Regions from separate parts of the Bradyrhizobium sp. USDA 4461 genome, predicted to be linked through region 3. Evidence: riboswitches for the same ligand, from Rfam matches in the RefSeq annotation. Region 3 holds a riboswitch; each other region holds the start of a gene.
The links. Region 3 has a riboswitch for cobalamin ahead of metE (5-methyltetrahydropteroyltriglutamate--homocysteine S-methyltransferase). Riboswitches for the same ligand answer to the same signal wherever they lie in the genome.
Positions count from the first base shown of each region.

Region 1 (8,117 bases), 510 kb from region 3:
AAGGTGGGGCGCTGATTTCGCGGTCGCAACTGCGCGCCTGCGCCAAAAAGTGCTGGCGCCCGTCTCATCAGCGCATCCAGCATGGTCGGATCAGCCGGTCGTTGACCAAGTCCTCAAAAGCTCGATCGTTAAAGACGTGGAGTGGACCCAGGTTACTCTGACAAACATCAAAGCTCGGACGCCCCGCGCCTTTATCCTTTTATTCGTACTTAGCCGCTGCGCTCGTTCGATCCTGACGAATCCGCGTCCCGGGCTCAGTACGAGATAATTGTTGGATCACGCGGTGTATGAAGGGTGGACGCAAACGGCCCCAAGAGCAGGTCTAGTGCTCTCAAAGCTAAAACTATCTCGTCGCAGCCGGATACGACGCAACGTGATCGAAAATCGCTCTAGCGACTTGGGCGACGTCTTCTCTTCGCCATTCGGCCGTGTGAGGTACACCCACGATGGCGAAAGTTGTTGTCTGGGGATGCCTGCCCGACATCGCATTGCAGCTTCTCAGATGTCGATTTAAGGAATTTGGCGGCTGGGCGAGTGAAGGCCCAGTGGTCCTCGGCGGGACGTCCGGGAGCTGGACGCTCGCCGTCATCCAATGGCTCGGCGCGTGACGGTGCAGCTGCCAGCTTCGGCCAAATCAGATCCTAGTTGAATTCGTCCGCTTCATGCCGTCCTGTCTGTTCCTGTTCAAATCCCTTGGATCGGCCGCGCATCTACTAGTTGTTGGTGCGTTGCAGTACGTTTGCTCCTGACAGCGGAACGTCTCTTATCCTTATTCGACGAAGTTCATTCGCATGACGAATCCTGGAGAGCAGTTCAAAGGCTCGCATCAGGAATAAATCCTCAAGCCACGATCTAGAATGGCGGTACCTTCTAGCTCGGACATCTGTTGCTCGGAGCCTGTAGCGTCGTTGCGATTCGCGACGGTGCCGCCCTATCAAGACGGCGCGCTCATACAAGATGACAGTCTCCGAGATCGGATGAGTATTCCTGCTATTTTTTCACGGCAGGATCGACACCAAAATTTGTCTCAAATTTGGAGGCCGATGCTTCTTCCTAAATGGAAGCCAACCCTGATCATCAGGTGACGAAGGCTCGTCAGCTTTCGGTCAGCTTGCGTTTCTAGGGTGCTGGCCCATTCGCGCTCACAAAGCAGCCAATCTTATCACGTGACAAAACGGTTCTTCTCATGTTGCCTGCCGTTGCCTCGATCTCTCTCAACCCGGCTGAATGCCTCTCCCAGCGGCTATTTATCGGCGCGGGACCAGTATCATGGTAGTCGTGCGCAGGCAGCTTCGAAGCAAGGTGCAGCTTCTTCGGCGGCCGACCGCCCGCCGGCTCCGACGCTGTCGGAGGTTCAGTGTACAGTCACGGCGGCGAGTCCGCTTGGCGATCGCGTCCTGCAGAACATTTCTACAATCCACCGGCGCAAGCCATCTTCTCCGGGGGCGGTTCCGCCAGCTCTGCCGAGCTCGATCCTGCGAAGAGTCTTCAGCTCGGGCCGGCCGCGCAGCCGCTCTTGTGCTCGCAGTAAGTCGAGGTGCATCCGGCAGGCAAACCGGAAGGTGGGGATCATTTCGATTCAGCCTTGACGAACCGGCGGGATGTTTATGACCGCGTCATTCAGGTTTCGCTCATCTCCAAGGGCGCCGGCGCAGCTCATCTCTGAATAAGTTTCTATCGGTGGGCTGAGCCGGCTGATGGTTTCTTCACGCAACAGCAGGGTCGCTCACGCCGCGACGCAGAGAGGGTGGTTTCATGCTCTTGTCCGCTTGCCGCTTCTGCTATCGCATCGGCGGATATTAGACCGATTTATACACCCTATATAACCAAAGCGTAGGCGAGTGCGAAGGCACCAGCCGTCGAGTTGCTTGCAGATGAGATGGGAGACATTGCGTTGCGGATAGATTTCTCGCGTATCAATCGGTCTAAAGCTGTATTCCACGATATTTATGCTTCGGATGATCCGAGGGCATATTTCTCGGTCCTCGGCGACCTGGATTATATGATCCCGGACGTAGCTGAGCCAGTTGTGCGCCAAATCCTGGCAGCGAAAGCGTCGGCAACCGGCCTCAAGCCCGTCGTGCTCGATGTTGGTTGTTCGTACGGCATCAATGCAGCGGTGCATCGCTTTCCGCTGACCTTCGGGGGCTTGCGTCACCGCTACGCCCGGCGTGAGATGAGAGCAATCAGTTCTGAGACACTGGTGAGTCTCGATCGCAGTTTTTATGCAGCCTGGCCTGATGTCGGATTGGCACGCTTTATCGGTCTCGATGTGTCGGCACGGGCGATCAGCTATGCAAAGAGTGTTGGCCTCTTGGAGCAGGGCATTGTCGCTGACCTTGAAAAGGAGGCGCTATCGGCGGACAGCGCGCGCATTCTCCGCTCCGTGGATGTTATCATGTCGACCGGATGCATCGGCTACGTTACCGAGAAGACGTTCAGCGAGATACTCGATGCGACAGAGAAGCAACCATGGATCATCTCCTTCGTGCTGCGAATGTTCCCATTTGAGTCGCTGGCCGCGACATTCGCAAACCGTGGTCTTGTGACAGAACGTCTTGCCGGCGCGACGTTTATCCAGCGTCGCTTTCGCGACGCTGAAGAGTTTGAAAGTTGTTTGGCCAGCTTGGCAGCCCTTGGCGTGGATGCCACCGGCCTCGAATCGGAAGGGCTGTTTCACGCCGACCTGATCTTGTCTCGCCCCGAGGCGGATGCGCGCGCCGCGCCTCTGGAAGCCGTTGTCACCGTCGCCAGCGGCAGGGGACGGCCGATCGGCCCCCGTTACGTTCATGTTGAAAGCAAGGAGGGCTTGCAGGTCGCGCTGGAGCCGTGACAGGAGGACCACTGTGCAGCGCGAGCCTCTTCGTCGCTGGATCAAGACGTCGAGCGCGAGGCGATTCTGGTCGGCGGCGCGCCAGAGCCGATATTGTTCGCCCGCGACTAGATAACGACTTTGTCCAGATGCCATTTGTCCCGGCGAGCGGGAGCGCTGCGACTCAGGTCGGAGAGCGCCTTGCCGAATTCCTTCTCCGCTGAAGCGTGGTTTCACACATTCCATCAATGCGACGCGCGAGCCAGGAATTTCTTGGACCTTGCGCAAGCTACGGAAACCGGAATGCGGCCCAACGGCACCTCCAATCACCTGCAGCAGAAGCGACCGCGGCCACAGAGTCGTCCGGGCGCCAGGTTTTTTGCCTTTTGAATCTGGACCCCCAGTTGACGAATCCCTGCGAGTCGTGCCTATTTCTAGCTAGTCACGGTCTTCCGTCCCCCAGATCTTGTAGGTCGGAAGCTAAGAGGGAACCCGGTGCGCCGAAGACGGCTACTCCGGGGCTGCCCCCGCAACTGTAAGCGGCGAGCGATTGTCATCATGGCCACTAGCGCGACATAGCGCCGGGAAGGCCGACAGCCGTAATGACCCGCGAGCCAGGAGACCTGCCGCGACTGAACGAAAGTCCTCGGGCGGGGTGCCCCGTTGGGTCGCTTGCAGCCGGGGACGTTTGACCGGTTTCCTCGCAAGTCGTCCGCGCGGTTCCCCGCCTAACATCGCGGGGTCGCCGATGTCGCCGTCTTACGATTTCGATCAGCATGGTCATCTCATCGAGCCGCAGCCAGAGCCCGGCGTGCCTGAGTTGTGTCTTGTGCCGCCGCCATCGCTGGCTCCGCTGCCGCAGCCCCTTGCGCCATCGCTAAAGCCGACCGATCTCAAGCTTGATCGGACGCGCGACGACCTGTTGACGCCGTTCGGCAAGCTGACGCTGAGCGACCGTTATCTGCTCGCCGGCGAAATGATCCAGGACATGTTCGCGCGAGTGTCTTGCGCCTTCGCGGACGATGTCGCGCATGCCCAACGTCTCTATGATGCGATGTCTCGGCTGTGGTTCATGCCAGCCACGCCGGTGCTCTCCAACGGCGGTGCGACGCGTGGCCTGCCGATTTCCTGCTTCCTTAACTCGGTGTCGGACTCGCTCGAAGGCATCGTGGGCACCTGGAACGAGAACGTATGGCTTGCCTCTAACGGCGGCGGCATCGGCACCTACTGGGGCAATGTTCGCTCGATCGGCGAGCAGGTGAAGGGCGGCGTTACCTCAGGCATCATCCCGTTCATCCACGTCATGGACGGCCTGACGTTGGCGATCAGCCAGGGCTCGTTGCGGCGCGGCTCGGCTGCGGTCTATCTCGATATCCACCATCCCGAGATCGAGGAGTTCCTCGAGATCCGGAAGGCGTCCGGCGACTTCAACCGCAAGAGTCTCAACCTGCATCACGGCATCAACGTCACCGATGAGTTCATGCGTGCCGTGGGCGCCGGCACTGCGTTCGCGCTGCGCAGTCCAAAGACCAGGGACGTTATCCGTGAAATCGACGCCCGTCAGCTGTGGCAACGCATCCTGGAGAACCGGCTGCAGACGGGGGAGCCTTATCTCTTGTTCATCGACACAGTGAACCGCGCGCTTCCCAAGCACCAGCGCGAGCTCGGCCTCAAGGTCTCAACATCGAACTTGTGCAGCGAAATTACTCTGCCGACCGGCATCGATCATCGCGACGAGGAGCGTACCGCGGTGTGCTGCCTGTCGTCGCTCAACCTCGAGACCTGGGACCAGTGGAATGAGGAGCCTGGCTTCATCGAGGACGTCATGCGCTTCCTCGACAACGTGCTGACCCACTTCATCACGGTGGCGCCGGGCGTCATGAAGCGTGCCCGCTACGCCGCCTTGCGTGAGCGTTCCGTCGGCCTTGGCGTCATGGGCTTCCACTCGTTCCTGCAGGCCAGGAGCATTCCGATGGAAAGCGTCGTGGCTAAGTCGTTCAATCTGAACATGTTCCGGAAAATCCGTCGCGATGCTGATGCGGCATCCGTGACGCTCGCGCGCGAGCGGGGGCCGTGCCCGGATGCCCTGGAACGAGGCGTGATGGCGCGCTTCAGCCATAAGATCGCGATCGCGCCGACCGCCTCGATAAGCATTATCTGCGGCGGCACCAGCGCTTGCGTTGAACCGATCCCGGCCAACATCTACACCCACAAGACCTTGTCCGGCGCCATCTCGGTGCGTAATCCGCATCTCGCCAAACTGCTGGCCGTCAAGGGCGCCAATACTGCGGCGATCTGGCAATCGATCCTCGCCCACGAGGGTTCGGTCGCCCATCTCGACATCCTCTCGGAGCTCGAGAAAGCGGTCTTTCGTACCGCCTTCGAGATCGACCAGCGCTGGATCGTCGAACTTGCCGCCGACCGCGCCGCGTTCATCTGTCAGAGCCAATCGATCAACCTCTATCTGCCGGCTGACGTCGATAAATGGGATCTCCACATGCTGCACTGGACGGCATGGAAGCGGGGGGTGAAGAGCCTCTACTACTGTCGTTCAAAATCTATTTCGCGCGCCGCGTTCGCCGGGAACATCGCCGATGGCGACGAGGCTGCGCCACCGCGACTCTCGCAGCAGCGCACCGACTATGAGGAGTGTCTCGCATGTCAGTGATCGATCTCTCGTCCGTCGATCCGCGTACGCTGATCGGCAAGCAGCGCGTCGGCCTCCTCGACTCGACCGGGAGCTACGACGTCGATCGCTACGGCTGGGCCTACGAGTTCTGGAAGCGCCAGCAGCAGACCCATTGGATGGGGGAGGAGGTGCCGCTCGGTGCAGACCTCAAGGACTGGGCGTCGGACCGCGTCACCGACAGCGAACGCGCGTTGCTCACCCAGATCTTCCGTTTCTTTACTCAATCGGACATCGAGGTCGGCGACAACTATCTTAAGCGCTACATCCCGATCTTCCAGCCGCTCACCGTCCAGATGATGATGGCGGCCTTCACCAACATGGAGACGGTCCACATCGATGCTTATGCGCTATTGCTCAAAACGCTCGGCATGCCCAAAACCGAGTTCGAGGCATTCCGTGGCTATGCCGAGATGCGCGCCAAGGCCGACTATATGCACGAGTTCGGCGTCGGAACCGTGGCCGATGTCGCCCGGACCTTGGCGATGTTCGGCGCCTTCACCGAAGGCATGGCGTTGTTCGCGAGCTTCGCGATGCTGCTCAACTTTCCTCGCCACAACAAGATGAACGGTATGGGACAGATCGTAAGCTGGTCAGTTCGCGACGAGAGCCTGCATTGTGAGGGCCTCATCATGTTGTTTCACGAATGGCACCGTGAAACTGGCGCGGTGACGCGTTCCGTCCGTGACGACATCATCGACGTCGCCAAGACCATGGTGAAGCTGGAGGAGAACTTCGTCGACCTCGCCTTTGGCCTCGGCAAGATCGAAGGCATGAGTCCCGAGCAGATCCATGCCTACGTCCGCTACGTCGCCGACTGGCGACTGACCCAGCTGCAGATTGCCCCGGTATTCGGCTTCTTTGAGGCTAAGGAGGGCGGGTTCACCCGGCTCAAGGCACATCCGCTGCCATGGCTCGTGGAGATTCTCAATGGTGTCGAGCACGCCAATTTCTTCGAGCAGCGCGCCACGGAGTACTCCAAGGCGGCGAGCCGCGGCAGCTGGGATGGTGAAGACGGGGTCTGGGCGGCTTTCGGCCGGACGTAGCCGCGCTGGAGTCAATCATCAAGGGCGATTGGGCATGTGACGATCGCGTTGATGATCAAGGCGGCCGACTTCGTGGCGTCGGTACAGCGGGACGGAGAGACTAAAGAGGACGGCTGCGATCGTTCGTCTTGAGCCGTGCAGTTATCCTGAGTTGACCGGATTCTGCACTGATCGCGTGGACTTAAACAGGAATATTGGCATGTTCGCCGGCTGCGGGCCCGTACCTCCGCCTCCGCGATTTTAATCTATTCGCTTCCAGGACGTGGCCCAGCCAAGGCACGGCCCGCCGTTAGCGGGCAGGCGGATCTTCCCTGGAGTCGGTGTCCGCAGATCCATTTTCAGTCGGGTCCTCAGGCCAAAGGGTTTGGTCCAGCGACGGTGTAAGACGAATGAAGCCCTCTTCTCTCCATTCGGCCGTGTGAGGCACCCCGAGAAGGCAGAAAACCTTTGTGGGGTGATCCTTGCTCGGCTTCACTCCGCTGCGCTCAAGCATATCGATCTGAGCGCCTGTGGCCGTTTGGCCAGTGAAAACCCAGTAATCCTTGGCGAGACGTCCGTTTTGCATTCGGAACTCGGAAAGTTCTGGCGGTGCAGCTTCGGACGGACCAGCCTGAGAGGGGCCGGCTGGCAACGGCCGAACGTGGGAGGGACCGGCATGCGCAGGCCCGGCGTGGGGCGGTCCGGCCTGTAGTGGTCCGGCGTTCGACAGCCCAGGGTGCGAAGGGCTGGCATCCACATTCTGCCATATCAGATCCTGATCGACACCAGGATGTGCCTCGATCGCCTGAGCAATCGTCTGCTGGGGGAGATATTGCGGGGAGCTTTCCGGTTCTGGCGCGATGTGATCCGTGCCCGGCGCAAACGGATCATCTTCCCGATCCAAGTCCGGCGAGGGATGCGCTAAATCCAGGTACGGCGAATAGGGGTGACCAGCATCCAAATAGGGCGAATAAGGATGGCCTGCGTCCAGATATGGCGAATAGGTGTCCCCCTGCAGGACCGGCGGTGCCGCGTGTTGTGGCAGAGCACCAGCTTGCGCGCCACCGAGCCGCCGCTCAAAGCCGGTCGCGTCCATAGACGGTTCAGCTGAGTAGGGCTCCGGGTCCGTATTCCCTGAACCGATCGCATTGAAATCCATCCTGTTACTCCTTTTCGATGATGGAGCGGACCGAGCGAGACGAAGGCACATGCCCTGCGGCTCTGACGCAGCCGGTTCGAAGGCTCTCGTCGATATTTGGGGCCCCGAGCTTCCGTCAAAGGTGGCGCTTGCCAACTTCCCCTTGCGTCCAGGAGGTGATTGCTCACATCCGTTGCGGTCGGTAGGAGGGGCCGCCTTCCAGACGTCCGCACGCCCATGCTGGGAGCATTAGCTTTCGAAAAGCTGACGATCGGAACGATTTGAGCCAATGCAGATTGGATCGACCTCGGCTCAAGCTGCCTCGCATCAATCAGGTTCATTTCTGGCCTGTGTCAGCTCCACGCACGGTGCCGTCCTGACGCGGCGAGTCGGACACATAATGCCCTTCCGGGCTCCCATCCCGAATAACCACGCTGGAGGAGCCGCGAAACAACA
Region 1 is NZ_JBSRXM010000001.1:3,865,165-3,873,281, forward strand. It holds gene ACVINW_RS18110 (nodulation protein NolB) at 1,167-1,589, shown strand; gene ACVINW_RS18115 (nodulation protein NolB) at 1,538-1,666, shown strand; gene ACVINW_RS18120 (class I SAM-dependent methyltransferase) at 1,880-2,833, shown strand; cobalamin riboswitch at 3,241-3,457, shown strand; gene ACVINW_RS18125 (ribonucleoside-diphosphate reductase subunit alpha) at 3,561-5,480, shown strand; gene ACVINW_RS18130 (ribonucleotide-diphosphate reductase subunit beta) at 5,471-6,544, shown strand; gene ACVINW_RS18135 (hypothetical protein) at 6,834-7,682, opposite strand; gene ACVINW_RS18140 (secretin N-terminal domain-containing protein) at 7,999-8,117, opposite strand, start outside.
Region 1: it holds a riboswitch for cobalamin, as region 3 does, so the genes downstream of both, ACVINW_RS18125 (ribonucleoside-diphosphate reductase subunit alpha) here and metE (5-methyltetrahydropteroyltriglutamate--homocysteine S-methyltransferase) in region 3, are expected to answer to the same signal.

Region 2 (8,117 bases), 3.1 Mb from region 3:
CTGATCGGCTATGCCGGCGCCACCGGCGCGCATATGCACATCTGCCACTTCAACTCGTCGAGCAAGACCGACATTGAGCGCTGCGTTGCGCTGATCGCGAAAGCGCAGGCGCAGGGCCTGCCGATCACGGTGGAAGCCTATCCCTATGGCACCGGCTCGACCGTGCTGGCCGCGACCTTCTTCAGCGATCCGAAATTCGAGGAGCGCAACGGTCTCGGCTACGACTCAGTGCAGCGCGTGACTGACGGTCACCGCTTCGGCAGCCGCGAGGAGTTGCTGGCGGCGCAGGCCGCAGATCCCTCGGCGCTGGTGCTGTGGCATGTGCTCGATATCGAGAACAATTCGCATCATCGCGATTTGCTCGACATGGCGGTGCTGTATCCGGGCGGCGCGATCGCCTCCGACGCGATGCCCTGGACGCTGTCGGATGGCCGTCCCTATGGCGGCGACGCCTGGCCGCTGCCGGACGATGCCACCTCGCATCCGCGCTCGGCGGGTTGCTTCACCCGCTTCATCCGCGAATGGGTGCGCGAGCGCAAGAAGCTCTCGCTGCTCGAGGGCATCCGCAAATGCGCGCTGATCCCGGCCGAGATCCTGTCGGCGAGCACGCCGGCGATGCGCGCCAAGGGCAGGCTGCAGGCCGGCGCCGACGCCGACGTCGTGGTGTTCGACTACGAGACGCTGAGCGACCGCGCGACCTTCTCCGCGATGAATCGCCCGGCGGAAGGCGTGCGCCATCTCGTGGTCAGCGGCCAGCCGCTGATCAATGATGGCGTGCTCGACGTCGCGGCGCGTCCCGGCCGGCCGGTGCGCCGGCCCGTCACCGGAGGCTGAGGTGGCGGTCCCGATCCTGCTGGTCGCGGGCTTTCTCGGGGCGGGCAAGACCACGGTCGTCAACCATCTGCTGGCGCATGCGCAAGGACGGCGCATCGCCGCCGTGGTGAATGATTTCGGCGCGATCAATATCGATGCCGAGTTGATCGCGGGCGCCAGCGACGGCGTGGTCAGCCTGAGCAATGGCTGCATCTGCTGCACGCTGGAGGGCGACCTGCTGCGCACGCTCGCCAGTTTGCTGCGGCGTGATCCGTGTCCCGAGTTCATCGTGATCGAGACCAGCGGAATCGCCGATCCCGCGGACATCGTGCGCAATCTGATGGATCCCGTGATCTGGAAGGAGGCGCCGCTGGAGACCGTGCTGTGCGTGGTCGACGCCACGCAGCCGGTGGCCGCGCTGGACGATGCGCTGCTGCGCGCGCAGCTGCGGGCCGCCGATATGGTGGCGCTGAGCAAGGTCGATCTGGCCGATGCAGCCGCGTGCGCCGCGATTCGCGATGCCGTGCGCGTGGTGCGTCCGGCGGCGGTGATCGTCGATGCCGTGCATGGCGAGGTGCCGACGGAGCTGCTGTTTCCGGCGGATCTCGATCATCTGCCCGCGCCGCGCGAGACCGCGCCGCGACGGCCGGTGTCCGACCGGTTCGAGACGCTGAGCTGGACGTCGGAGCGGCAGGTATCGCTGCCGCGCCTGCAGCAGGCGATCGGCAAACTGGCGCCGAAGCTGGCGCGCGCGAAGGGCTTGTTCGAGACGGTCGAGCAGCCCGGACGGCTGACGGTGTTTCAGCTCGCCGGCGGTCGCGCGACCTTGGCTGCCGGCGGCGTGCCGGCGCCCGGCGTGCCACGCACGCGGATCGTGTTCATCGCCGAGATGGGCGCGCTCTCGCGTGCGGAGATCGATGAGGTGATGCAGGGATGCGTCGCGTGACATGAAAGCATGCGTGCGACAATCGCATCGAATTGACAGCCATGCCGACTGCACCTATCGTTTTCGCCGACGGTTCCCTTCGGGGATCAAAAGGGAATGCGGTGCGAGGGTAACCCCAATGCCGCAGCTGTCCCCGCAACTGTAAACGGCGAGCCTTTCGTCAAATTTGCCACTGGGCTATCCGCCCGGGAAGGCGTCGACAGGCGATGACCCGTGAGCCAGGAGACCTGCCGTCAGTCGTGGTCACACGCGAGCACATCGGGCGGGGGCGTCCTGGTGGGATCGGAGCACTGCCTTTTCGGCAAGGCCCCAGTCCGTGTTCGCGGTGACGTGCCACGTTACCGCGAGCCGTTTTCATGTCTCCGTCCTCTCCCGTTGCGCGCAAATGGCGCCTCGGTCTCGTCTGCTCCCTGTCATCGTTGCTGCTGCCGGCCGAAGGCTCGGCACAGACAGCTCCAACCACCAGCCTCGATCCGATCGAGGTCTCGCCCTCGGCCTCAGCGAAGCCGAAGCCTGCGGCGCGAGGCCAGAACCCGGCGGCGTCGTCGCGGCCGCGCGCGAGACCCGCAGCATCAGCGGCAGCGGGCGGCCCACCGCGTGCTGCAGCGTCGGGCACATCGGGGACGGCACCACCGACGCTCAACGCCACCACGCCAGGCAGCACCGGCAGCCGCCTCAACCTGACGCCATTGCAGACACCGGCCAGCGTCGAGATCGTCACGGCGCAGACCATTGCCGAACGCGGCCAGCACAATGTGCTCGATGCCGTCACCCAGAACGCGGCCGGGTTCATCGCAACGCCGGCGCCCGGCAATGGCGGCCTGTCGTTCAGCACCCGCGGCTTTGCCGGCAGCAACTCGGTGATGACCTTGTATGACGGCACGCGCTTCTATGTCGGCTCCGGCACCTTGACGTTCCCCTACGATACCTGGTCGACGCAGCGCATCGAGGTGCTGCGCGGTCCGGCCTCGGTGCTGTACGGCGAAGGCGCGATCGGCGGCGTCATCAACGTGATCCCGAAGAAGCCGCTCAACACATCGTATAACGAGGCCGAGGTCTCGCTCGACAGCAACATGACGCGGCGGCTCTCGGTCGACAGCACCGGTCCGATCAATCCCAATGTGTCGTACCGGATCAACGCCACCGGCAACATGTCGGCTGGCTGGGTCGATCGCGACAAGACCTCGAATGCGGTGGTCTCCGCCGCCGTCCGAGTGCAGGCGTCGGACAATCTCGCCTTCACGCTGTCCGAGGACTACGGCGACCGCAGCCCGTCGCGCTATTTCGGCACGCCGCTGATCAACGGTTCGATCCAGGACGCGCTGCGCTTCAAGAATTACAACGCATCAGACAGCGCGATCCGCTACCAGGACAGCTGGACCCAGTTCAGGACCGAATGGGATGTCGCCGACGGCATCAAGCTCAACAACACGCTGTATTATCTGGCCAGCGAGCGGCACTGGCGCGACATCGAGAACTACAGCTGGAATCCGAACACCCGGCTGATCGATCGTTCGAGCTATATCGAGATCTTCCATGACCAGAAGCAGTTCGGTAACCGGATGGATGCGACCTTCAGCGGTCGCGTGTTCGGTCTCGCGAACCAGGTCGTTGCCGGGTTCGACGTCAACCGGATCGACTTCACCCACATCAACAACTCGCCCTACGGCGGCGCGTCGTCGGTCAATCCCTACGTGTTCGATCCCGGGTCGTTCTTCGCGACCACGACGGCGACGACGCCGGGCTTCAATGCGGTCGTCAATCAATATGCGCTGTTCGCCGAGGATCGCCTGTCGCTGACCGACCAATTGTCGCTCGTGACAGGCGTCCGGTACGACCGGCCCGAGGTCGATCGGACCGACTACAAGACGCCGGCGAACAGTTTTGAAACCACGCTGTCGGGAACCAGCTGGCGCACCGGGCTGGTGTACGAGCCGATCAAGAACCTCGCATTCTATGGCCAGTATGCGGTCGGCGTCGATCCGGTCAGCAACCTGATCTCGCTGTCGACCTCGCAGAAAACGTTCCAGCTCGCGACCGGCAAGCAGGCCGAGATCGGCGTCAAGCAGTCGTTCTGGGGCGGCCGCGGCGAGTGGACGCTGGCCGCTTACGAGATCGTCAAGACCGGCCTGACGATTCCTGATCCCAGCAATCCGACCGCCGGCCTGGCATTGCAGATCGGCCAGCAATCATCCCGCGGCGTCGAAGGCTCGATCGGACTCGCGCTGAACGACGGCTGGCGTGTCGACGCCAACCTTGCGCTGCTGCGCGCCCGATACGACAACAACAGCCAGGTGGTCGGCGGCAAGATCGTCAGCTACAACGGCAATGTTCCGGTCAACGTGCCGCAGCAGGTGTCGAACGTCTGGCTAACATGGGATTTCGCGCCCAACTGGTCGGCCTATGGCGGCGTGCAGATCGTCGGTGCGATGTACTCCGATCTCGCCAACAGCCAATTGCGGCCGGGCTACAACGTGGTCAATGGCGGCATCAGATGGAAGCCTGATGACCGCACCACGGTCGCGTTCCGCGTCTACAATCTGTTCGACAAGGTCTACGCGGCGACCTCGAACGGCACCGGGCAATGGCTGCTGGGCACGCCGCGCACCGCCGAACTGTCCGTCAACGTGAAGTTCTGATCATGCGCAACGCTCTGATCCGGCGAGCGCGGCGATGGCTCTATGTCGTCCATCGCTGGATCGGCATTGCGACGTGTCTGCTGTTCGCGATGTGGTTCATCTCCGGCCTCGTCATGATGTATGTGGCGTTTCCGCGCCTCACCGACAGCGAGCGGCTGTCTGCGCTCCCGGTCATTTCGTGGGGCAAGGTGCGAGTCGCACCCGATCGCGCGATGGCGATCGCGGGGATGGAGCGCTATCCCCGCGATCTCCGGCTCTCGATGATGGACGATGTTCCGGTCTATCGCGTGACCGGCTGGAAGGGAGGCTCCGTTACGATCTCGGCGATCGACGGTGCTGTCATCGACCATGTCTCGCCGGATCAGGCACTCGCGGTCGCTCGCCATCATCCGCATGCGGTGCGGCCGCAATTGCTCGATACGGTGACACGCGACCAATGGTCGGTCACCGCACGCTTCGATCCGCTGCGGCCGCTCTATCTGATCGGCCTTGGCGATCCCGATGGCACCGAGCTCTACGTCTCCTCACGCAGCGGCGAGATCGCGCTCGACACCACGCGGCGGGAGCGTGTCTGGAACTGGCTCGGCTCGATCCCGCATTGGATCTATCCGACCGTGCTGCGCAAGGACGGGGCGCTGTGGCGGGATGTCGTGCTGTGGATCTCGGGCGTCTGCCTTGTGGTCGCGGTCACCGGCTTCTGGATCGGCATCCTCCGCCTGCGGCTGACGCGCCGCTACGCCGACGACGCCGTCTCGCCCTATCGCGGCTGGATGACCTGGCATCACGTCGCCGGCCTGATCGGGGGCATCTTCGTCCTGACCTGGATGTTCAGCGGCTGGCTGTCGCTCAATCCCGGCGGCGCGTTCTCCGCTCGCGGCATCACCCGCGAGATCGCGAGGAACTATAGCGGCCACGACGCGCCGGACATCGTGGCCGACTTTCAGTCGACGCCGTCAATACCGGCGGTGGAGGCGCGCTTCGTCTGGATCGGCGGACGCCGGCTGATGCTGCTCAGTGACGGCAACGGCGGCCGGAGCCTCGCCGATCCCGTGACCGGTGCGCCCGCGACGCTCGCGCAGGACGAGATCATCGCCGCAGCGCGCCACGCCATGCCGGGCGCTGTGATGATATCGGCGCGACGGCTCGATGAGCCGGATGCCTATTGGTACACGCTGCACCAGGCGCGCGAGCTTCCCGTGCTGCGCATCGTCTTCGACGATCCCGCCCGCACCTGGCTGCACGTTTCCCCCATCACCGCCGAAATCCTCGATCGCAGCGACGACAGCCGCCGTTCCTATCGCTGGCTGTTCAATGCGCTGCACAGCCTGGATTTTCCGTTGCTGCTGCGCATCTCGCCGGCGCGCGATGTCGTGGTGTGGCTGTTGTCGGCGGTCGGCATGATCATCTCGATCAGCGGCATCGTGATCGGCTGGCGCCGGTTGCGGCGGCCGAAGCTGCAAAGCAGGCGCGTGTCTGCGAGCCCCGCGCGGTCGAGTTCATAGCCGCAGCTACTTGACCGTCAGGTGCACGTCCCGACCGGGCAGTTCGGGGGTCCATTCCAGTGCAAATCGCTGGGCGGCAATGATCTCATAGGTCGAAAGCTTGCCTGCGACCGCATCGCGGAACCGAACATAGGCCTCGCGTTGCCGCCCGCCAGTGCGGGCCGCCGCCAGATTGAGCCATTTGTAGGCCAGCACGTAGTCGTTCGGGACGCCGTGGCCCTTGTCGTACAGCAGGCCGAGCATCGCTTGCGCGAACGGGTCTCCCAGCATCGCGCCGCGATAGTAGCAATCGGCGGCGGCGGCGTAGGCCTGCGGCACGCCGAAGCCATGCTCGTACATAAAGCCGAGCAGGCCGAGGGCTCTTGCATTGCCGCGTTCGGCGGCCGGCGAGAGCTCGCGAAACGCCTGGGCATAATCGCCGCGATGGAAGGCGGCCGTCCCGCGCGCCGCGATGTCGGCGCTCGCGGCTGAAGCGGTCAAGGCCCAAAGCGCGATCGCGGCAGAGGCGCAGTAGCTGGTCCGTTGCGCACACATGCGGAGCATCCTGTCGTCCGGCTCAGTGATAGCTGGTGGTGATCGGTGCATTGGTCGATGTCGTGGCGATGCTGCCACGCAACTTCGATCGCAGCTCCTCGGCCACGACCTGGGCGTCGGTGCCGTTGCGGATGATCTGCGGGCGGATGAAGATGATCAGCTCGGTGCGCTGGGTACCGTTGCTCTGATGTCCGAAGGCATCTCCGAGGCCGGGAATCTGGTCCAGCACCGGAAGCGCATTGCGGGCGCCGCTTTGCTGTTCGCTGATCAGGCCCGCCAGCAGCACGGTCTGGCCGTTGGCCACAGAAATCTGGCTCTTGACCCGCCGTTCCGACACCGTCGGCGTCAGGTTCACCGTGCTGCCGCTGCTCTGGGGAACGTTGCTGATCTCCTGCTCGACATCGAGCCGCACCGTGCCGTTCACGCTGACGCGGGGCGAAACCTTCAGGATGATGCCGGTGTTGCGATAGTCGATGGTGTTGACCACCGTGTTGCTGGTGGTCAGCACCGTCGCGCTGCCGGTCGACACCGGGACGACGTCGCCGACCTGCAAGGTGGCGACCTGGTTGTTGATCACGACCAGCGAGGGATTGGACAGCACCTTGACGCTGGTGACGGCGTGCAGCGCGTCCAGGATCAGGCTTGGCTGCGTCGCGTTTCCGATCAGGAAATTGAAGCCGGGAAAGGCCTGGTTGATGTAGGCATTGGTGAGCGAGCCCGCGGCGCTGACGATCCCGGTGGTCGCATCCGTCGTGGTCGCGGGCGCCGCGGTTGCCTGAGTGCCGAGGATCGAGCCGGTGTTCGGCTTCAGCCCGAGGTTCTGGCTGGTGAGGTAGGTCTGCACGCCATAGGACAGGGTATTGTTGAGCGTGACCTCGGCGATCGTGGCGTCGATCGCGACCTGGAGTTGCGGCTCGTCGATCTGCAGCAAGGTCGCCTCGATGATGCGATAGTTGGCCTGGTCGGCGTAGATCAGCAGATTGTTGTTCACGACGTCGGGCGTGATCCGCACGTCCTGCATGACCGGCTGACCGTTGCCGCCGCTGGCACCGCGGCCGCTATCCAGCGCGGCGTTGTTGCCCTGACCTTGATTGTTGGGATTGTTCGATTGGCCGCCGGCGCCAAATCCCTGGCCGAGACCCTGGCCCGTCGAGCCGGTCCCTGACGTGCCGCGGGATGCGAAGCTGCCCATGCTCGAATTCGAGCCGTTGTTGTTGTTGAGCGACAGGCGGTCGGCGACGCTCGAGCTCGACGAGGTGCCGGAGCCGGGCGCGAGCTGGCTGTCGGCGCTGTCGAGCAGATTGCCGGACGAGCCGCCGAGGAACATGTCGGTCAGGACCCGCGCGATCTGGCGCGCATCGCCGTATTTGACGCGGTAGACATGGACCGTGGTGCGCGCGGTGTCGTTGCGGTCGAGCCGCTTGATCCAGGTCGCGGCCGTATGCAGCATGTCCGGCTTCTTGGTCACGACCAGGATCGCGTTGAGGCGCGCAATCGGCATGAACTTGATGACGTTCTGGCTGAGCCCGTTCTCGCCGGAATCGACGATCTTCTCCAGCTCGGCGATGACGGGCGCCGGCGAGCCGCTCGAGATCGGGAAGATGCCGACCGATTGGCCGCGCATCCAGTCGACGTCGAAGCTGAGGACGGTGTCGACCGCGGTGCGGCGCTCGGCGCCGGTGC
Region 2 is NZ_JBSRXM010000001.1:1,309,995-1,318,111, reverse strand. It holds gene ACVINW_RS06230 (amidohydrolase family protein) at 1-834, shown strand, start outside; gene ACVINW_RS06225 (CobW family GTP-binding protein) at 836-1,759, shown strand; cobalamin riboswitch at 1,813-2,008, shown strand; gene ACVINW_RS06220 (TonB-dependent receptor) at 2,116-4,398, shown strand; gene ACVINW_RS06215 (PepSY domain-containing protein) at 4,401-5,900, shown strand; gene ACVINW_RS06210 (tetratricopeptide repeat protein) at 5,907-6,434, opposite strand; gene gspD (type II secretion system secretin GspD) at 6,457-8,117, opposite strand, start outside.
Region 2: it holds a riboswitch for cobalamin, as region 3 does, so the genes downstream of both, ACVINW_RS06220 (TonB-dependent receptor) here and metE (5-methyltetrahydropteroyltriglutamate--homocysteine S-methyltransferase) in region 3, are expected to answer to the same signal.

Region 3 (8,117 bases):
GTCTCTAGCGGATTGGGCCGCTAGCAACGGTGCTGCCTGCCTTTGTCCTGTGACGAGATGCGAGAGAGGCTGCCGGTCTGTTGCAAAGACAGATCAGCACAGGTCAACGCTTCCGAGTGCGTGTGCTTTGGCTGCTGCTCAGAGCTGCTCAGCGCGCCAAGGACGTGCGTCGCGATCTTGCTCCGTGCGATCATTGACTGAGGCCCTTCGCGCCTTCTCTCTTGTTTCTCGTTCATTTGGCTCGATCCGATCGAACCAGGAGCCTGGAGGAAAGGCCGCGATACGCTTGGCAAGGAAAGATTGCGGCTGCCAATCCTGTTCTTCGCGCTTCTCGAAAGTGATGACGCCGTTGTGGGTAAAATAGCGGGGGCCCGGAATCTTACAGTTCACCAAAAGCAAAACGCGCCACAGATCACCCTTCGCTGTCGGCTTGTCATTCGATTTCGCCACGTAATCCACCACAACGGGCTCAATGATATCGCAGCGGCCGCGCCGCAGAAGAATGCCGAGCTTGCCTCGTGCGGTCGTCACGAAGTTAAAGTTAACAGGATCGTGCAGAAAGCGAAGATTTGCGTCCCTTTCGCCATCAGTGACTTCACTGGCAATCAACGAGAGGGCAAAGGCGCGCCAACCCAATTCAATCGGCTTTGCATATGGCGACGCAAGTCTGATCGTTCCGTCGGTCGCGATCTTCCAAGTGATTGCGTACTGTTCGTCTGATTTGTTATCTTGGTGCCTGGTCCAGGAAAAGTACACATACTCTGTTCGGTCAATCCCTTCGGCTACTCCCCACGAGCGAGGGACGAAGTGAGCCACCTTCGAGACCTTGGAGATGATTTGTTCTATGGTCTCGCCGTCTTGCGCTCGCCACGTTGACTTGACCCTTTCGACGAGAGCGCTGTCGTTGGCACGAACATTGTTGTTCGTCGCTGCCAGCCCGGCCAGGCAAATCAGCGATCGAGCGAAACAGAACCAGAATACGCGCGTTCCAGCCATTCTCTTCATTGCTGCCGGCCCATCTGGTTCTCATCCACGCGTCAATTCCAAAGAGGACAATCTTCAACGTGCCTGCGAGATCGTTGGAAGTTAGCGGCAACGTGACGCGAGCACCTGCTGATGTCCCGCGCGAGCAGGCGCGTCCCTCGATGTCACGCGCCGCTAACCTCAGTGGTCAGCCAAAGCGTCAACTTGCAATGCTGGACCTGCCCAGGAGGAGAAGCCTGGGCGAGCGAAGACTTGCATTCTTCGTGCCAGGCAATTGGCACCAGATTTGTGCCGCCTCTGTCGACTTCCCGACCTGCTTACCTCATTTATGTCGCCATTAAGCCTGTTCGCGGCGACTTTCGACTTTAATGGCTGATTCCTGTCACGCGCTGCATCTTCGAGCAACGCAGTTGGGAAGCCTTGCTGCCGGAAGCCTGACGACAGTTGGGTGCAGGATTGCCGCCATCGAACCATGTGGTCGGAGGTCGTTGTCGCTGCTGCGGAGATGGAAAGTGCGGCGAAGCCGCTCGTCAGCGGCGAGCGATTTGGAATCGGCGCTAAGGAAGTTCAAAAGTCACGCAGGCGAAGCGATATGAAATTCGTCGCTCGCGTAGGACACGTTAGCGGGCGCCTATGTGGTCGTCGTCGTAGTCAACATTGGGGAGTTGCACTTCCATGCAGTCGTATCGACCGGACAAGAAGGGAAGTCTCAGGTCGGGCTAGCTTCGGCTTGAGCTGCTCAACATTCTCGAGAGCATCTGCCTGACGGCCGGGTTCATAAATGCCTTTGCTATCCAGCCGAACAGGCCGACCGTAAAGACGGCAGCAGCAAAGACGCCGAGGGCACTCCAAACAGCCATTTTCATTACGGGCTACTCTTTTCGTTGGTGAGTCACTATGCTTGCTTTGCGCAGTATCGCCAAAAGCATCCGCATGGCGCCTACCAGGATTGGTGGTAGATCAACATGCTCGCTCAGTATGCTGCCGATTTTGCGCATATTGTGCCTGTTCACGCTGATCCTTGGTCGTTGGTGGAGAACCGGGGGCGCATCGAAGCGTGCTAGATGAGCGCTTCGAAAGCTGGATCGCGTGAAGAGCGGCCTGTCCCGGCACCGTGACCTTCATCGCGAAGGCCGCATTCGTCTCTTGCACGATCTGACACGCGGTCCGACGCGAACGCGCCTCGGAGATGGTCATCCCGATATCCAGATTGGAGAGTGGCTTCAACGTCGCGATCAAGAGTGGCCGTGTATCGTCAGCAGCATCACTTTGACAGGTTGACTGCGGAGTTGTCTTGCCGATAATCCAAGTCGTCGAGGTTCTCCGGTTCGGCTTGATCCGGAGCTAAGAGGGAAGCCGGTGATGCCGGCGCTGCCCCCGCAACTGTAAGCGGCGAGCCGCTGTCCAACAGAGTCACTGAAGCCCGCGCGGCTTCGGGAAGGCCGGACAGTGGCGATGATCCGCGAGCCAGGAGACCTGCCCCGACAATATGTTCGTCCGCGGGCGGGGTGTCCCGGTGGTACGCCAAGCAGCCGTCGCTCGCGTGACGTCTCCTGCCTGCGTCCGCCATGGCCTTTGCCCCCAACATGGGGTTAACGGTATGTCTCTTCTCTCACTTCCGGTTGCCACGCTCGGAACGCCGCGCATCGGTCCAAGACGCGAGCTCAAACTCGCGCTCGAAAGCTATTGGGCCGGAAGAATCAACGAACAGCAGTTGCTCGAGGACGCAGCCGGCCTGCGTGCGGCAAACTGGGCGCGCCAGAAATCCCTCGGTGTCACCATCATTCCGTCGAACGATTTCTCGCTATACGACCAGGTGCTCGACACCAGTGTCATGGTCGGCGCCATCCCGGACGTCTATGCCTCGAAAGTCGAGCCTGCTTCCCTCAAGACGTATTTCGCCATGGCACGCGGTTCTCAAAGCGACAGCCAGGATGCGAGTTGCGGTCACCGACCTCGCGGCTATGGCGCACCCGCGCAGGAGATGACCAAGTGGTTCGACACCAATTACCACTACATGGTCCCGGAATTTCATCGGGGGCAGACTTTCAGGCTCTCCTCTCGCAAGCCTATCGAGGAGTATGAGGAAGCCAAGGCCCTTGGCTTTCAAACCCGCTCTGTCCTGATCGGCCCGGTCACCTTCTTGAAGCTAGGCAAGAGTGCTGATCCCGCGTTCCAGCCACTGGCACTACTGGATGACCTGGTACCGGTCTATATCGAGGTTCTGCAGGAATTGGCCAGACGCGGGGCGAATTGGGTCCAGTTTGACGAGCCCTGCATGGTCCTCGATCTGGATGAGGGGACAAGAAAATCTTTGCTGCATGCCTATGACCGGCTCGTCAAGGAGGGGCCGGCCATCAAGATCATGGTCGCCAGCTATTTCGGGGGCCTTGGCGAAAATCTTCACACCGCCTTGCGCCTACCTGTTGCCGGCCTGCACGTCGATCTGGTTCGGGCGCCAGAGTTATTGGACCAGATCATTGCTGCCGGGCGAAGTGGTCTCGTTATCTCACTCGGCGTGATCGACGGCCGCAATGTGTGGCGGACGAATTTATCGGCGCTGCGCCAGCGGCTCGATTCCGCCATTGCGAAACTCGGCAGGGATCGCGTACAGATCGCCCCATCCTGTTCGCTGCTTCACGTGCCGGTCGATGTTGAGCTCGAAACGGGGCTTGCTTCCGACGTCAAAAGCTGGCTTGCGTTCTCGGTTCAGAAGATTCGCGAGCTTGCGACGTTGGCACGGGCACTCGCAGGCGATCAGAATGTCGCCGACGCTCTCGCGGAATCGGAGCGCGTCACCATCCGCCGCGGAACTTCGCCGAAGATCCGTGACACCAATGTCGCCGCCCGGATGAGTGCGATCAATCAGACCGCGCGACGGCGCGCCAGTCCATTTGCCAGGCGTGCCGAGATCCAACGCGAGCGCTTCAAACTACCGGCGTTTCCTACCACAACGATCGGCTCGTTTCCGCAGACCGCAGAGGTCCGCAGTGCCCGCGCGGCGCACGCGAGAGGCTCCATGAGCGACGGGCAATACGACACGTTCCTCAAGGAAGAGACTGCGCGTGCCGTACGTTGGCAGGAGGACATTGGTCTGGACGTCCTCGTGCACGGCGAGTTTGAGCGCAATGACATGGTGCAGTACTTCGGCGAGCAACTCGCCGGCTTCGCATTTACCAAAAACGGCTGGGTACAATCCTATGGATCGCGCTGCGTCCGGCCACCGATCCTGTTTGGCGACGTCTCGCGGCCGAAGCCGATCACGGTGGACTGGTGGAGCTACGCGCAATCGCTAACCAACAAGCCGATGAAGGCGATGTTGACCGGACCGGTGACGATTTTGAATTGGTCGTTTGTTCGCGATGATATTCCCCGAAGCGAGGCCTGCCGTCAAATTGCGCTCGCGATCCGAGACGAAGTCAGCGATCTCGAGAAGGCTGGCGCGACCATGATCCAGATCGACGAAGCAGCGCTGCGCGAAGGATTGCCGCCGCGTCGATCGGAGTGGGCGGTTTATCTCGAGTGGGCCGGGGATTGCTTCCGCATCTGCTCATCGGGCGTCGCCGATCAAACCCAGATTCATACCCATATGTGCTACTCGGAGTTCAACGACATCATCGATGCGATTGCCGCAATGGACGCCGACGTCATCTCGATCGAGACCTCGCGCTCGAAGATGGAATTGCTCGACGCGTTTCGGAACTACAAATATCCAAATCAAATCGGGCCGGGCGTGTACGACATCCATTCTCCACGCGTGCCCGAGACGGGCGAGATGACGGAACTCATGGCTTTGGCCCGAAAACGGCTGCAGGACTCGCAGCTCTGGGTCAATCCGGACTGTGGCCTGAAGACGCGGAAATGGGAGGAGGTCCGCCCGGCGTTGGCCAACATGGTCGCTGCCGCGCGCGAACTGCGCGCTGGATCCGCTCCCTTCGACCGTTGATCCTCGGCCCGGTGTCTCTCGTCGAGAAACCGATCGCTTTTGGGGCCTTGCGCGCTCGGTAATCGTGAGGAGCCTTGGGAAAGGAAAAAACGCCCGGCCGCCTTTAGCGGCCGGGCGAAGTGCGTCCGGGAGGAGCGACGCTGCTATGCATCGCACCGACGTCCGTCGGCGGAGGGAAGCCAGCCGATGGTTCGATCACGGCGAGGACATCCGCCGAAATCTGACCCCAGTTAATGCACAAGCTCAGCGGAGCTCAATTATGCCGTGGTATGCCGTCGATATTGCCCGGGATTAAAATTCTAAACCAAGGTTTGTCGTCGATGTGTACGTTCGCAACGCGTTGCGGGGTTGGGCAACGTCGGGCGGAGTGCCGCCCTAACATGGCCCGGCATCAGGCGCGCACGTTGGTACGGGTTTCTGCCGGAAAACGCTGGGCTGGATCAACGCCACTATACTGCCGACGGAAAAAAATATCATCTGACCGTTCCAATGAGCGGCTCAGCAGCGGGGCGGCGAACGGGATAACCAACCGACGCGTTCTTCAGCGGTGCGATTGGTCGTCATCCAAAGCATGCACCGGTTGCGGGGATGCCGAGCTCGGATATGAAACGCTGGGTTCCGCTTAGTCGCTAGACCGCCTGACTATGTGTAGCCCCGGACCGAAGCAGGTGAGCGTCGAAGACTGATGCGACGCTCCGGGCCAGGAACTCTGCGCCACGGGCTACAGTGAGCCGGCCATCACCGATCGCCACGACGCCGTCAGCGATAAGGCTGCCGAGACGAGAATGATCGACGACGGCCAATCTCGGATCCCGGCCGTAACGACGGGATGTCTCGGAAAGATCGACTGCCAGGTCGCACATGATTCGCTCGATGATCTCGGCGTGGAAGCGATCGTCATCGGTCAGCAAATAGCCCTTTGCGACGGCGAGCTGATCCATGGCGATGCGAGCAAGGTAGTCCTTTGTCGAGACAGCGTTCGCGGCAAACCCCTGTTGCATACGGCCGATGGCGCTGGCCCCCAGACCAATCAGGACATCAGCGCAATCGTCGGTATAGCCCTGGAAGTTGCGCCTTAACCTGCCTTCCTGCCTCGCCAGGGCTAGATTGTCGTTCGGCAAGGCGAAGTGATCGACGCCCACCCGAACGTATCCAGCATCGACCAAAGCTTCCGCGATCGTTTCGGACTGGAGGTGGCGCGTGACGCTGTCGGGCAGGGTGGACGCATCGATCTTGCGCTGATGTCTCTTGAACGAAGGAACGTGCGCGTATCCAAAGGCCGAAAACCGGTCCGGATGAAGCTCGAGGCATTTGGCGACGGTGTCCAGGCACGAAGCGACCGTTTGCAGGGGCAGCCCATAGAGCAGGTCGAAATTGATCCGGCCGACGCCTGCGCGGCGTAATCGATCGACCGAGATCGCGGTCTGTCCGAAGCTCTGCAGACGATTGATGCCGTGCTGAACAACTGGATCGAAGCTCTGTACACCCAGGCTCGCGCGGTTGACCCCGCAAAAGCCCAGCGCCTCGGCCATCGGCTCGCTCAACGTGCGTGGATCGATCTCTACGGCGATCTCGGCATCAGGCAGGACAGCGAACGAATGGCGCAACGAACCGACCAGATCAGCAAATGTTTCAGGTGTCATGATCGTCGGGCTACCACCCCCGAAGTGGATGTGAGAGATCGGTTGCCGTCGACCAACGGTTTCTGCAACGAGGTAAGCTTCAGTCCGCAGTCCCGCTGCATAGATCGCGATCGGCTCCTGGCGTTTCGCGACGGATGTGTGGCAGCCACAATACCAGCACATCCTTCGACAAAACGGCACGTGAACGTAGATCGAGGCGGATTGCTGGGCGTCCAACGACTTGAGCCAGGTTCGGTAGTCGGATTCGCAAACCGATGCTGAGAAATGGGGGGCCGTCGGATAGCTGGTGTAGCGCGGCAGCCGGTGCTGCCCGTAGGATTCTGCCAAGTCCGGTCGCATTCGGATGCCTTTCTTCCTCTTTGGGCCGATTACCGGACACGCGACAGATAAGCTTTGCGCTGGCTCAAATATCGCGCCCAACCATCGTAGCCATCAAGCCGAAATTGGTAGGGCATACCCGAGGCCTATGCATTGCACTTTGGGAATGCAATCAAGCGCTTGACCGGTCGCAATGAGCCGCATCCTATCCGCGCGGGCCTCGGTATTTCGTTGGTGATTCAATCCGGTCAGCAAACCAAGCTGCAATCGGTTGAGATCCTACTCCGTGTCGGCGCAGCGCTCGACGAGTGGCCGCCCCCGGCCATCTTGATCGGTCCGTGCAGGGCTCGTCTGGCGCGTTATCAGTGTTGCGTAAGCCGAGCCATGCTCTGGCACTTGCATCTACCGACGCTCAGCCATGGAACCTGCCGGACCCGGAGCGCATGGATTTCGGCCATGTCATTTGCAACCGGCTGACCGAAGGCAAGCGACCGCGGAGTTCGTCCCGGCCGTGCGCAGCGTGCGGGCGCCGGGAAGATTTCATCTTCATTTCAAAAGAACGATCCTGACGTCCACTTTCCATCGTGAAACATCAGCGATCAGCTACGGTCCATCGGCTTTGGCGGACGAAAACGCGACTGAACTCCTTTCGGCTTCAGCTTCTTGCTCCAATTCCAGAATATGCGCTCTTAGCGCATCGGATGTCGCTTCCGCTGTCTTGCTGAATAGTAAATCCCCGGCATCAGTGCGGGCGGATGCGATTTCGGTCCAATCCTCAGCCGATAGAGCCTTGACGGCGGCGGGGAAGAAATCTCGTTCTTCCCACATCATATGGCGCCGCTCCCGCAATATGAAGTCGCGTACGATGTTGCCGACCTCTTGCCGAACGAGTTCACGATCCGCGAGGATACCATCGATAGCTCGAGCGAAGTGGTGCAGGCGGTCGATGACTTCCCGGTGTTCGTGCGCCAGATCGCCCACGATTGCAGCGGCGTCCGGGTCGCGAGTTCTGAGCTTGGAGAAAATCAGGTCTTCCTGAGGATGATGGTACACCTCCGGGTAAACCTCAAAGTAGCTGATAATCGCGCGAATGACCTCATAGTCTGGACGGATGCCATGCTCAAAAATCTCCAATTCACGTTGGAGGGCGACCAGAAGCAGATCAATATTGCGATGTTCTCGAAGCAAAAAATCGATGATCATTGCGGTGCTCCACGGAGGAACAA
Region 3 is NZ_JBSRXM010000001.1:4,379,225-4,387,341, forward strand. It holds gene ACVINW_RS20215 (nodulate formation efficiency C protein) at 139-996, opposite strand; cobalamin riboswitch at 2,284-2,482, shown strand; gene metE (5-methyltetrahydropteroyltriglutamate--homocysteine S-methyltransferase) at 2,585-4,930, shown strand; gene hemN (oxygen-independent coproporphyrinogen III oxidase) at 5,560-6,912, opposite strand; gene ACVINW_RS20230 (hemerythrin domain-containing protein) at 7,495-8,094, opposite strand.